Regions from separate parts of the Ruminococcus sp. 1001136sp1 genome, predicted to be linked through region 1. Evidence: riboswitches for the same ligand, from Rfam matches in the RefSeq annotation. Region 1 holds a riboswitch; each other region holds the start of a gene.

Region 1 (4,277 bases):
TGCTGACCTTTCCAGAACCACCAGACCAGGAGAAACTGTCAGGAGTATAGGTTCCATCTGCTAATGTAGTAGAACTGTTTACAGATGCTGTTCCGCCGCTTAAGTCAGATTCGTATTTGGATTCCTCTTCCGGTTTCTTGTCTGGCTTTGGAGTTGCTGTTGGTGTAGGAGTTGCTGTCGGTTTTTTATTTGGTTTTGCAGTGGGTGCAGGAGTTGCTGTGATTGTTGTGTCAGGAGCAGTATCTGGCTGCGGATCATCCTGTACGTCACCTATCTTATTTAAAGTGCTGGACTGGAAAGTCAGGATCCTGTCATACCAGATCTGGTTTTTGTGGGAAAAAGCAGCAACTGCAATTCCATTGTCCAGGGCTTCAACAGGAATCTCATATGTATATTTGCCATTTGCGTCTGCCACATATGGAACCCAGGTGGAGGAATCTGCTGCGGTAGCTTCTTCTTTTGTTCCCAGACATAGATAGTCGTAACCAGTTCCGCTTAAAGTAAGAACAGCTGTCATTTTTCCGTTTTTGGAAGTAAGGACACAGTCAATTACACGGAACATAGATGAACTGGAGTTTACTGTAATATTATAAATTCCGCTTGCACAGCTGCCTGGAGCAGGGGTTGCTGTTGGCTCTGGGGTGGTGGTTGCTTCCGGAGTTGTGCTTGGCACTGGAGTTTCAGTTGGTGCAGGAGTCTCAACCGGTGCTTCGGTAGGCTCTGGGGAAACAGTTGGTTCCGGTGTTGGAGCAGCCTCTCCATATCCTGGAACCGCCGGTACGGTAATCGTCAATATACCCTTTGCGTACCAGTTCTGGCTCTTCTTGGAATGAGGAACGACTGCGATTGTCTGAGCTTCCTTGCTTGCAGTAACTTCAAAGGTGTAGGTATAGCCTCCTGCACTGTTCTCTACTCCTTTGATGGAATTTGCTTCTTTATCAGAGTCACTGGCACTGCCAAGATAGATCATGTCATAATTCTGTTTTGCGGTAGAAAGTGTGACAATATATTTATCCTCCGAAACCTTTACAGTGGAACCGGTGATTACGAACATTGCAAATTCATCACCGTTTTCTTTTACAAGCTTGATTCCGGCATCTGTAATCTCATTCTGGGCTGGTGCCTGGGTTGGAGCTGCAGTTGGCAGTGGAGTGGCAGTTGGCTCAGGGGCTGCAGTTGGCTCTGGAGTAGCTGTTGGTTCCGGGGCTTTCATTCCTGGAACGTTCAGTTTCAAAGCCATATTTATGTACCATTTCTGATTTTTTACAGAAAATGGTACGATGCTGAAAGTCTGGACCTGTTCACTGGCAGGAACCTCAAAAATGAAAGTATAACCATCTTCATTTTCTGTACCAACGATTGCTGCTGCATTTTTTGCTTCGTCAGGATCTTCTTTAGAACCAAGATAAAGCTTCTCATAGTTCTTTCCGTCAGTATTGAGGGTTATCTTAATTTTATCACCATTTAATTCAGCAGAAGAGCTTTTGATTTTAAGCATTTTATATGCACTGTTATCTTCCTTGTCAATGGTCATGTTGGAACCATCTGGGTTCAGATCCTCTGGCTTTGTTTCTGGTTTATCTGTCTCTTCGGTTTTGCCCTCTTCTGTTGTTTCTGGTGCAGCTGTAGGCTGTGGAGCTTCTGCTTCCTCATTTTTGCTTTCTTCAGCAGGTGATGCAGTAACCTCAGGAGTGGTCTCAGAGGCAGGTGTTTCTGTAGCAGCAGGTGTCTCTTTCACAGCAGAGGCATCCACTGCTGCCGGAGTTACTGTAGTGTCAGTGTTTTCTTCCTCAGCTGTTGCGTTCTCCTGCACAGGAGTCTCAGCAGCAACAGCAGTCTTCTCCGCCTCTGTTTCTGGAGTTGGTGTAACAGAAACCTGTACGTTTGCATCCTCATTTTCTGCCTGTGTAAGTACAGCAGGAGTGACCGTCATCGCGACGGAAAGGAACAGTGCAAGAAAGCGTTTTGAATTTCTTTTCATTTCTTTTTCCTCGATTCTTCCTATTATTTTATAATTTGAATAAATCCCAATTGCTTCTGGAGCCTGTTTGTACAATGGGCAATCCTGACAGGATTATTTCAAAAAAATGCCTGCTTCCTCTGAGAAAACAGGCACTAAAAATTCAATATATTGTATTATCAAATATATTAATGAGAATGAAGTACTTTCTTCGGAAGCTTTCATTAAACGAATTCAGCAGGTTTCCTGACTTACAGATCAACACAGAATCCATCCTTCTCAGCAATATACCAATGGTTTCACTGGATTCTACTCCCTGGTTACAGTGACCGGATCGTTCAGGACTTTCACCTGATTCCCTCTTAGAGCGTGTTGAAAAAATATTCTCACAATCTGCACGCTGTAGCAGACAGATATGTCTGGCACTGAAAACGGATTTATTCAATTCACCTCATTATAGCAGACCGTTATGTCGAAATCAATAGATTTATAGGGTTATTGCTTGTATTTACTGTACCCGACTTCATCTGTGCGGAGAAGTGTTCCATTCTCATCGTAAACACTGCGGTAGGTTTTACAGGTGTTTGGATCGGAATGCTCTGTAGTAATCTCTACCGTATTATTGTCAGTTTGGGTTCCGTAAATGGATACCGTTACGGCTTCCTCTTTTTCATCGTAAGAGGCTTCAATTTTAATTGGATAAGCAGTATTATTCTGAAAACGGAAATCCTGACCTCCCCACACCACTGCTGCGTCCAGACCATCCTCAACATAATCAATTCGGGCAGCGTGATTATGACGCTCAACAATGGTCAGATCAGACTGCAGGCATGCCATAAACAACGTAGTGGAAATCTGGCAGATTCCGCCTCCGATATCCTGGGCATGTTCGCCTCCTACAATTACAGTTGCTTCCCTGTACCCTCGTTCCTCAGTACGTGGACCTAAAGTATCGTTGTAGGAAAAAATCTGTCCTGGCTGAAGTTCCACTCCATCACAGGCTTCCACGGCAAGCTTCAAATTGGCAACACGGTTTTCGGTACCGCCGCCATATGTAGTATAAGTACCAAGAAGATTCAGATAAGGAAGGGCTTCTATCTCTTCTGTAGAAACTTCGGGTAGGGTTATTTCAAGGGGGATGGTAATCTTTGCCCCTTCTTTTGCTTTTTCCAGCTTCTTTGCAGCTGACTTCACATCAAATGAAATTCCGGTAACTGCTGGAATAATTTCATTATTTTCCCCCAGAGAAGCATCTGTGGCATCTGTATGTACTTTTTCATAATAGGCTTCCAGATCCAGTTCCTCTGGCGGTGTCTTCATAGTAGGACATTCGATAACAGCTTCATAATCTTCTATGGAAATTGCTTTTAGAATCGCTTCTTTCAATGCATCCATATCCGGACCGATTCCGGTTTTTCCCTTAGTGATAACCAGCTCTGTATCTGTAAGTTCACAGGAAGTCTGTATAGTGGTGGATCCCTTTGAAATTCCAGCATCCTCCAGAAGCTTGTCCAGTTCGTCTTTGTTTCGGGCTTCTGGCATAAGGGTGACTTCTTCCTTTGTCTTGCTGTTCATCAGTTCGATGCGGTCAGTTCCATGAGTAAACCAGGCACCATGTCCAAGAGCATAGGCACTTTCTACAATTGATTTTACATCAAGACCGAGAACAGGATAGATGGATACCTTAAAGTTCTTTCCATTCAGGGTAATGGTCATCTGTGTGTTCTCATATTTTTCCTGAAAATCTTTTGAAATTGCGTCAATGGCTTCCTCTTTGGTCATTCCCTGAATGGCTATGCCGTTTATTTTAAGCTTCTTCCAGATTACATTATCTGTAAGAAAATGACACCACAGCCCATACGCACCTGCCAGAATCAGAACCAGGATCAGAACTTTGATCACACCGTTTTTCACTTGTTTTTTCATGTAATAATTTTACCTTTTGCAGTCTTTTTTAGAGCGTGTTTGAAAAAGGCTTTCTGCAAAATATATCGCAAAGTGGGGCGTGCAGATTGCAGGAATGATTTTTCAAACAGGCTTTAGAGCAATGGGGTAAAAAAGCATGTCCGGTTTCCGGTATGGCATGCAGCCCCTACCTGCTCTACTTTTGCCAGAATTGTATCATTATCACAGTCTATAGTCAATGATTTCACATACTGAACATGACCGGAGGTTAGTCCTTTGGTCCAGAGCTCGTTGCGGCTGCGGCTCCAGTAAGTCATTTTTCCCAGCTTCAGAGTGGTAAGGTATGCTTTCTCGTTCATGTACGCAAGCATAAGAACTTCGTCTGTTTTGTAATCCTGCACAATAACCGGAA
Region 2 (4,277 bases), on a different contig from region 1:
GATTCCATCTCTGTCGCCCGCAATATAGACAACAAAGTTTGAAAATGCACTGCACACACTTCCAAGTGCTGTACCTGCAAGCAGAAGTCGGACTGAATTTGCCCGGCCTCCTATATTTGCAGTGATCTGTACCAGTACAGAAATAAGGAAGGCTCCGATAAATGCGCAGATTCCAATAGAGTTGGAGCCAAATACGGCTCCAACTCCAAGAAAGATTGCCACTGTTGCACCAAGAGATGCACCAGAGGAAATACCAAGAATATACGGATCTGCGATCGGATTTTTCACAATGGCCTGCATTACCACACCTGCAACTGCCAGACCCATGCCAACGGCTGTTGCAAGAAGAATACGGGGAAGGCGGATAAACCATACAATATCGGACATGGCTCCTACACCATAAACCTCCGGATCCCCGATTCCAAATACTTTATACAAAATTACACTATACACATCTTTCACAGAAAGATCTACAGAACCAATGGTAACTGCAGTCAGAATGGATATCACCAGAAGCACAGTCAGTAATATCACCGCCAGCACATAGATCGGCTTTCCATGAAAAATTCCATTTTTAAAATCCGGTTTTCTTTTCATTTTATTCGTACAGATCCGGATATAATGCTTTTGCAAATGTCATAATTCCATCATAGGTTCTGACACCGCTGCAGTATACTTCATTCAGGTTTACAGAGAATACTTTGTTGTTCTTAACTGCTGAAAGGCTTGCATATGCAGGGTTATCTGTAATATCAGCGATAGCCTCATCAGCTGTCATAAATCCATCATAGTTGATCATGAATAATACGTCCGGATCAGCTGCAATCAGATCCTCTGCACCAACGTTTTCAGAGTTCTCTGCACCAAGCTTCAGCTCCGCACCAAGTGTCTCCGGAATATTTCCGCCAAGTGTCTCTGTTCCATATACACGGAAGGAATCTCCCTCATCCTCAAGAACTGCTACAGATAACGGGTCTGTTCCTTCTACATGCTCTTTTACTTTATCAATCTCACCCTTCATCTGATCAACGATTTCTTCTGCCTTGTCTTCGCAATCAAAGATCTTGCCAAGGTTCAGGATATCCTCATATTCGTCTTCAATTGTACGTGGGAACTCAGAAGCCGGTCCCTTTGCAGCACTGTTCAGGGACATGTATGTATTTACATCTCTCTCCTGCCAGAAGCTTACATCAGAAAGCCAGTCATCACTGAAAGAAGAATACCATGCCGCAATAAAATCAGGCTCCATTGCAACAACTTCCTCTTTGGATGGCTTGGTATCCATATACTGAATCTTGTCAAATTCATCTTTTAAATCCTCACGCACATCACCGTCCAGACCGCAAGCAGCTACGATCTTATCACCGAGACCAAGTGCCAGAAGCTCTTCGATATTGGAGTTTGCATATGCAAATACTTTCTCCGGAGCTTTCTCAAAAGTCATTTCAACCGGTTCGTTCTCATAATTGTAGGTTGTGATTGTTACGGGATAATGGCTGTCTCCATCCTCCGCAAATACAGTTGTTCCCATTCCCAGGCTGAGAATTCCTGCCAGACATAACATTCCTGCTGCTGTTTTCATGTTTTTCATGCTTTTTCTCCTTATTTTTTCTTTTGTTTTTTTGTTTTTAAAAGAAAAAAGTCCGCTTCCATGAAAAAGCGGGCATCACAAAAAAACATGATACGAAAGACAGCACTTTACACGGAAGTTTCTTTCTATGAACCAAGCAGGTTTCCTGGCTTACAGCTTAAATCCCCATTCCCTTCTCACATAAAAATGCAATGGATATGAATGTGGCATAACTGAATACAGTGACCGGATCGTTCAGGATTCTCACCTGATTCCCTCTTCTGAAAGCAGTACAAATTTTATATATTTTTTCAGCACTTGGCACATTTATTCTTTTAAGCAGAATTATTATAACTTACCCCTTAAATAAAGTAAAGATATTTCTTTAACAATGTTTTTGATTTTGAATATAATATAGGCATCCCCTTCCTTACTTATATATCTATTTCCCATACGGTGCCGTGTCTTCAGCAACCATACCCAATTCCGTTTTCGGAGAATAGGTATACACCTTGCTATTCTCAGCGTAATTCTCCATATCATTATTATCTGTCCATAGCTCACACTGTGTCATCACGGTCTGCACTGCATCATCCATTCCTTCCGGCGGATAGCGATGCTTTTTGAGCAACCGCTTAATCATCATACGCATTTTCGCTCTGGCAGAATCCCGTTTCTGCCAATCTATTGTTCTGTTCTTACGCAGTGTATCTGCCAGTTCCTTTGTAATGGCAATCAGTTCTTCGTTTTCATAGAAATCCTTAATGGCCTCCGGCTTTGTCAGCGCATCATAAAATGCCAGTTCATCAGCAGTCAGTCCAAGCTTGTCTCCCTCTTTATGAGCTGTCGCAATCTGTTTTGCCAGATTCAGCAATTCTTCAATAACCTGTTCATTGGTCAACATTCCATTCAGATACGCATTCATAGCACGCTGTATAATTTCACTGAATTTCTGCGATTTTACCACATTTGTATGACGGTAAATCTGCACCTGTTCCGCAATCAGCCTTTTTAACAGCTCTACAGCAAGGTTTTTCTCCTTCATTTTAGAGATTTCCTCAAGGAACTTTGGATCAAAGAGCGAAAATTCCTGATTTATATCTGAGAAAAGGTTAATGACGCCTTCGCTCTGAACACTGGCTTTCAGAAGCTCGTTAATGCGAGCATTCATTTCTGGCAGAGAAATTTTCTTCCCCTCTCCCTGATTCATCAATCTTGTAACAAGCACACGAACAGATTCAAAGAATGCCGCTTCCACACGCAGCTCTTTTTCTGCCAGAGAGGAACACAGCGACAATGCTTGCCTGAGCAGCAATGCCTCTTTCAGGAAATTCTCTCGTTCCTGTTCTTTATTCACAGCGACAATAAAGTTGACCGCACCGCTGATTGCCTTGGAACGCTCCAAATCCGTACCTGTCATAAACTTGGAATAATCATAACCGTGGAACAAATCCCGACAGATAGACAGTTTCTCAAGGAACTTCGGATATGCAACCTTGGCAACATCGGTATCACCGTAATTCTTCCTATCGCGAGTAGTGTAGTCATTCATTGCCTGCTTCAATGCAGAAGCAATGCCAACATAATCGACAATCAGACCGCCTTCCTTATCTCCAAATACACGGTTTACTCTGGCAATAGCCTGCATCAGATTATACCCCTGCATCGGCTTGTACACATACATGGTTGCAAGAGATGGCACATCAAATCCTGTAAGCCACATATCCACGACAATGGCAATCTTCAGCGGACTATCATTATCCTTAAACTCCTTTGCCAGCTCATCCTTATGGTGTTTATTGCCGATGATTTTATTCCATTCTTCTGGATCTTTGTTACTACCTGTCATAACAACAGCAACCTTATCCGTCCATCCGGGACGAAGTTGCAAGATACGCTCATATATCTTCATGGCAATAGGGCGTGAGTATGCTACGATCATTGCCTTACCTGTGAGCAGATTCGCACGATAATTTTCATAATGATTCAAAATATCGTCCACAAGGGAGTTGATAGTTTTCTCATTGCCAAGAATGGCTTCCATCTTCCCCAGTTCTTTTTTGCTCCTTTCGATAACCTCTGAATCAGCATTTTTTGCCATAATGTCATATTCTTGGTCAATGAGCTTCAAAGTCTGCTCATCCAGTTTCAGCTTGATAACACGGCTTTCATAATATACCGGACGGGTAGCACCATCCTCAACCGCCTGTGTCATGTCATAAATATCTATGTAGTCACCGAACACTTCACGAGTGTTGCGGTCTTTCATAGAAATCGGCGTTCCGGTAAATCCGATAAAAGTTGCATTCGGCAGAGCATTGCGGATAATACGAGCAGAACCGATTTTGATTTCACCTGTCTTGACATCGACCTTTTCTTTCAAACCGTACTGCCCACGATGAGCTTCATCCGCCATAACCACAATATTTCTGCGCTCAGAAAGGCAATCAAAGGATTCCTCAAATTTCTGCATCGTGGTAAAAATAATGCCGTTTGCTTTTCTACCGTCCAGTAATTCTTTCAAATGCACCCGGCTTTCGGCATGAACTGGGTCTTGACGCAGAAAATCCTTGCACTTGGCAAATTGCCTGTAAAGCTGGTCATCCAGGTCGTTGCGATCTGTGATAACTACGATGGTCGGGCTATCCAAAGCATCTTGCAGACAATGGGCATAAAACACCATCGACAGCGATTTGCCGCTGCCTTG
Region 3 (4,277 bases), on a different contig from region 1:
GATGAGTATGGTAATGTAATTGATACTGACAATACAGTTGATTACAATTCCGAGGCAAGCAGCTCCGACAGTTCCTCAGATAGTTCTTCTGACAGTTCATCAGCCAGCAGTTCTTCAGGTTCCGGCTCTTCTGTTGTATCCTATGCAACACAGTTTGTTGGAAACCCATATGTATGGGGTGGAACAAGCCTTACCAGTGGTGCTGACTGCTCTGGCTTTGTGCAGAGTGTATATGCAAACTTTGGCGTAAGTCTTCCAAGAACATCTTATGAGCAGCAGAATGCCGGATATGAAGTATCCTATGCGGATGCTCAGCCAGGCGACCTGATCTGCTATGGCGGACATGTTGCAATTTATATGGGAAATGGACAGATTGTCCATGCATCCAATGCCAGAGATGGCATCAAGGTCAGCGATAATGCTGCATACAGAACGATTACTTCTGTAAGACGTCTTGTGTAATCTGAATAAATGAATTTGTGAGCCCTTTCCGGAGATGAAAATCCGGAAGGGGCTTTTTACTGAAAATAATGTGGAAAAGCAAAGGAAAAAGAAGTATAGTAAGAATAAAAGTATTGTCTGAAAATCGTAATATAAATATTTCGTATAGCCAGATGAGAGGTGGAGAAAAATGCTTAGCCATTATCAGATGAAGGAAATTCCATATTTAAGAATATTAGGAAGATCGAATGGCAGTCTGGAACCGGTAACACTATTTTGGACCGCTTCCGGAATTGAACTGAATGTAAAAGCAACAGAAATATGGGTGAAAATCCGCTCCGATTATGATGTTTTTGAGCCATGGGTGGATGTGATCGTAGACGGCGTATTGTCCCAACGGCTTATGGTAAATAAGGGAGAACAGGAAATCTGCCTTTTCCGTAATATGGAAAGGGATAAGGTAAGAAATGTAAAGCTTCTTCGTGATACTCCTGCGTTTCCCACAGATGAAAAAACATTGCTTCAGCTTCTGGAGGTTGAAACTGACGGTGAGTTTTTACCTCTTGAAACACCAAAGCTCAGATTGGAGGTAATAGGGGACAGCATTACCTCTGGTGAGGGCGGCAGCGGTGCAGGAGAAGAAATGACATGGAATTCCTTTTGCTTCAATGCCGTGGATAATTATGCATATATGGCAGCAAAAGAACTGGGCGCGGTGTACAATTGCATCAGTCAGAGCGGCTGGGGCGTTTTCTGTTCCTGGGAAGGCAATGAGCAGCAGGCAATCCCGCTATATTATGAGCAGGTGTGCGGTCTTTTAAATGGAGAAAGAAACAAACAACTGGGTGCTATGGAAAAATGGGATTTCCAGAAGTTTCAGCCTGATGTGATCGTGGTGAATCTGGGGACAAACGACAGCAGCGGCACGAAGAATATGGACAGGATTGGAAAGGCTGTGGAAGACTTTTTGAGAAAACTGCGCGTATGTAATCCGGAAAGCTATATTCTGTGGTGTTATGGAATGCTTGGAGATGAGATTTTACCAACGCTTGAGAAAGCGGTGGGGAATTATAAAAGAAAAACAGGGGATGAACGCGTAGAATTTGTGAAGCTTCCGGATACACTGGAAGGAGAATTTGGATCAAGGCAGCACCCAGGGCACAGATCTCATGAAAGAACAGCGAAAATCCTGGTGGAGAAGATTCAGGAAAAAATGACGCTGCTGGTCACGCCGTGACTAGCAACATCTGGTTGATAAAAAAATAACAAAAATCTTTTCAAAAATAACAAAAATCTTTTCAAAGGGTTGACAAAGACAGTGACCGGTGGTACTATGGTGTCAGTATAATTCCATAGTGAACATATTAAGTGCTGACAGCTATAAGCTGGCAGAAAGAGGGAATCAGGTGAGAAACCTGAGCGATCCGGTCACTGTAACAGAGGAGCGAATCTTATAGTCCATTGTGCTTGCGCATGAGAAGGAGAGAGGATGTGATGATCCTGGAGCCAGGAAACCTGCTTGGTATGGCGAGGTTAAACTTCCGATGAAAGTGTAACAACCAGTTTTGGGGAATCCGCAGCCCTGAGATGTTGTCCGCTTTTGTGAGTGGACATTTTTTATGGAATGATCGCCTGTTCAGAAGAATTATACAGATTAAATGGCAGGCGATACTACTTCGGATGAAACCGTTCCCTCCGCGTATATATGAACGGATCATATTCTACCCCGGAGTAGCATCGCTCCCTCTTAAATAATGATGATTCAGAAGCCGCATATGCGGTATTTTTTTTACACTTTTCCTGAGCCTGTTTGTAGAATTATTCCCGTAATCTCCTGCAGGGTGTGACGCACATCTTACAGAAAGCCTTTTTTAAACACGCTCTGGCCGTATTCTATTCCTGTAAGCGGGATTCTTTTTTTGCATTTGATTTTGGGGCATTACGAAATAGAATATAAAGAATATTTTGTTTTGAGCTGTATGAGATAAGGAGAGAAATATGGAGAAAAAATATTGGGAAGATAAAGAATACGCTTATTTCAGTCATAAGAAATGTGAGTATTTTCCATGCCATAAAGGAGCTGATCCAGAGGACTTTAACTGTCTGTTCTGCTATTGCCCGCTTTATGCCCTTGGAGACAAATGCGGCGGAAATTTCAAATATAATGAGAAGGGATTTAAAGATTGTACGAATTGTCAGCTCCCTCATAAGAAGAAAAACTACGGTTATGTGACAGGAAAATATCAGGAACTTGCTGCGATGATGCAGAAAGTAAGAGAAGCAGATCATAAAAATGAAAATGAGTAATCAAAGAAATAAGTATAAAAAACTCTCCGGAATATATACGAAGTTAAGCTTACGTATTTACATTTCTCGGAGAGTTTTTGCGTAATGCAAAATTCCATTGGAATTCTGCAAGCTGGATCCTTTTTATCGTATGCTTAACAGCATCTTTAATTTCGGAATCTGGTTGTTGAGAATCAGACCCTCTGGAAACATAGCATTATGAACGAAATCAGCGGCATAAGTGAAGTCTCCAATATGCTCTGTTCCATGACTGTCACTGGAAAGCACGATTGGAACCAGATACTTCCGGCAGCAGGACAGGATCTGCGCGCAGTTGGCATGGGTATCGCCCCGATATCCGTAAGGCGCCAGGGAAGCTTCGTTGATTTCAAGGATAACACCGTTTTCACTGGCAGATTTTACAACTGCGTCGTAATCTATGTCATACTGGGGATTATCAATGTGTCCCAGGATCTTTATAACCGGATTCTTCATTACGTTCAGAAAAGCAGCAGTATTTTCTTCCCTGGTCTTTGGCCGGAAATTCTGATAATGCATGCTGGCGATTGCGTAGTCCAGCTTATCAAGAAGCTCCTGTGGCAGATCTGTTTTTCCATCGGTATCCAGAATGTTCAGTTCAATTCCATATAATAATTCCACATCGAAACGCTTCCTGGGCGAATAGATCAGGCTTCGGAAATAAGAAGAAGTTCCGGCAGCCAGAGTGGCTGGTCCGTGGTCTGTGATTCCAAGAAGCTTCAGCCCTTTTTGGGAAGCTGCCTTTGCCATGTCACTGATGGTGCAGGTCGTGCCGTGTCCGCTGGCAATAGAATGTGTGTGTATATCAGAAAGATACATAAAATCATCTCCTAATCAAGATTACGTGAATATATGCAGCTGGTAATTTCACTATAAAAGTGTTTTAAAAAGCCATTTACAGTTAACTTTAGTATGCCAGAGGGCAAAAAACATGTCAATCATAAATAAGAAAAAACAGAGAAAACAAATAAAAACAACATTACAGTACAAGAAAAACCACACATCGCATGCAGAGAAGTGTTGCTTTTTGTTGACACTTGGAAATCAGAAAGGTATAATCAAATCAGAAAATAAAAACTCTTTATTCAGGAGGAGAAAATGGGATACACAGATAATATGTCTCCGGAAATGAAACAGAGAATTGTACAGGAGCTTGTGCCAGGCAAGCAGATTTCCCTGGCACATATCATTGCCAATCCGGATAAGATTCTTTACACCAAGCTGGGTCTTGATCCATCTCTGGATTACTCAAGAGCGGCCATTGGGATCATGACTGTAAGTCCGGCAGAAACTGCTATCATTATGGCAGATATTGCGATGAAATCATCTGGCATTGAACTGGGATTTGTTGATCGTTTCAGCGGAAGCCTGATCATCACAGGTACTGTGTCGGAAGTAGAAGCTTCTACTAGCGCAATTCTGGACTATGTGGGAAATAAACTGGGCTTTACTTTATGCCCCATTACAAGGACTTGACAGAATATGAGGAAACTTGTTCTGATCGGTCGCAG

What was found. Region 1 has a riboswitch for cobalamin ahead of ABHC48_RS18110 (hypothetical protein). Riboswitches for the same ligand answer to the same signal wherever they lie in the genome.
Region 2: another riboswitch for cobalamin. It lies ahead of ABHC48_RS13530 (ABC transporter substrate-binding protein); the one in region 1 lies ahead of ABHC48_RS18110 (hypothetical protein).
Region 3: another riboswitch for cobalamin. It lies ahead of ABHC48_RS02170 (cysteine-rich small domain-containing protein); the one in region 1 lies ahead of ABHC48_RS18110 (hypothetical protein).

Annotation. Positions count from the first base shown of each region.
Region 1 covers NZ_JBDPGY010000027.1:20,133-24,409, forward strand. Annotated here, with positions in the region: gene ABHC48_RS18110 (hypothetical protein) at 1-1,981, opposite strand, end outside; cobalamin riboswitch at 2,179-2,380, opposite strand; gene ABHC48_RS18115 (VanW family protein) at 2,456-3,886, opposite strand; gene hisI (phosphoribosyl-AMP cyclohydrolase) at 4,000-4,277, opposite strand, start outside.
Region 2 covers NZ_JBDPGY010000014.1:68,191-72,467, forward strand. Annotated here, with positions in the region: gene ABHC48_RS13525 (iron ABC transporter permease) at 1-597, opposite strand, end outside; gene ABHC48_RS13530 (ABC transporter substrate-binding protein) at 599-1,591, opposite strand; cobalamin riboswitch at 1,709-1,907, opposite strand; gene ABHC48_RS13535 (type I restriction endonuclease subunit R) at 2,013-4,277, opposite strand, start outside.
Region 3 covers NZ_JBDPGY010000002.1:46,880-51,156, forward strand. Annotated here, with positions in the region: gene ABHC48_RS02160 (C40 family peptidase) at 1-462, shown strand, start outside; gene ABHC48_RS02165 (GDSL-type esterase/lipase family protein) at 632-1,678, shown strand; cobalamin riboswitch at 1,791-1,979, shown strand; gene ABHC48_RS02170 (cysteine-rich small domain-containing protein) at 2,440-2,748, shown strand; gene ABHC48_RS02175 (phosphatase) at 2,872-3,585, opposite strand; gene ABHC48_RS02180 (BMC domain-containing protein) at 3,865-4,242, shown strand; gene ABHC48_RS02185 (EutP/PduV family microcompartment system protein) at 4,249-4,277, shown strand, end outside.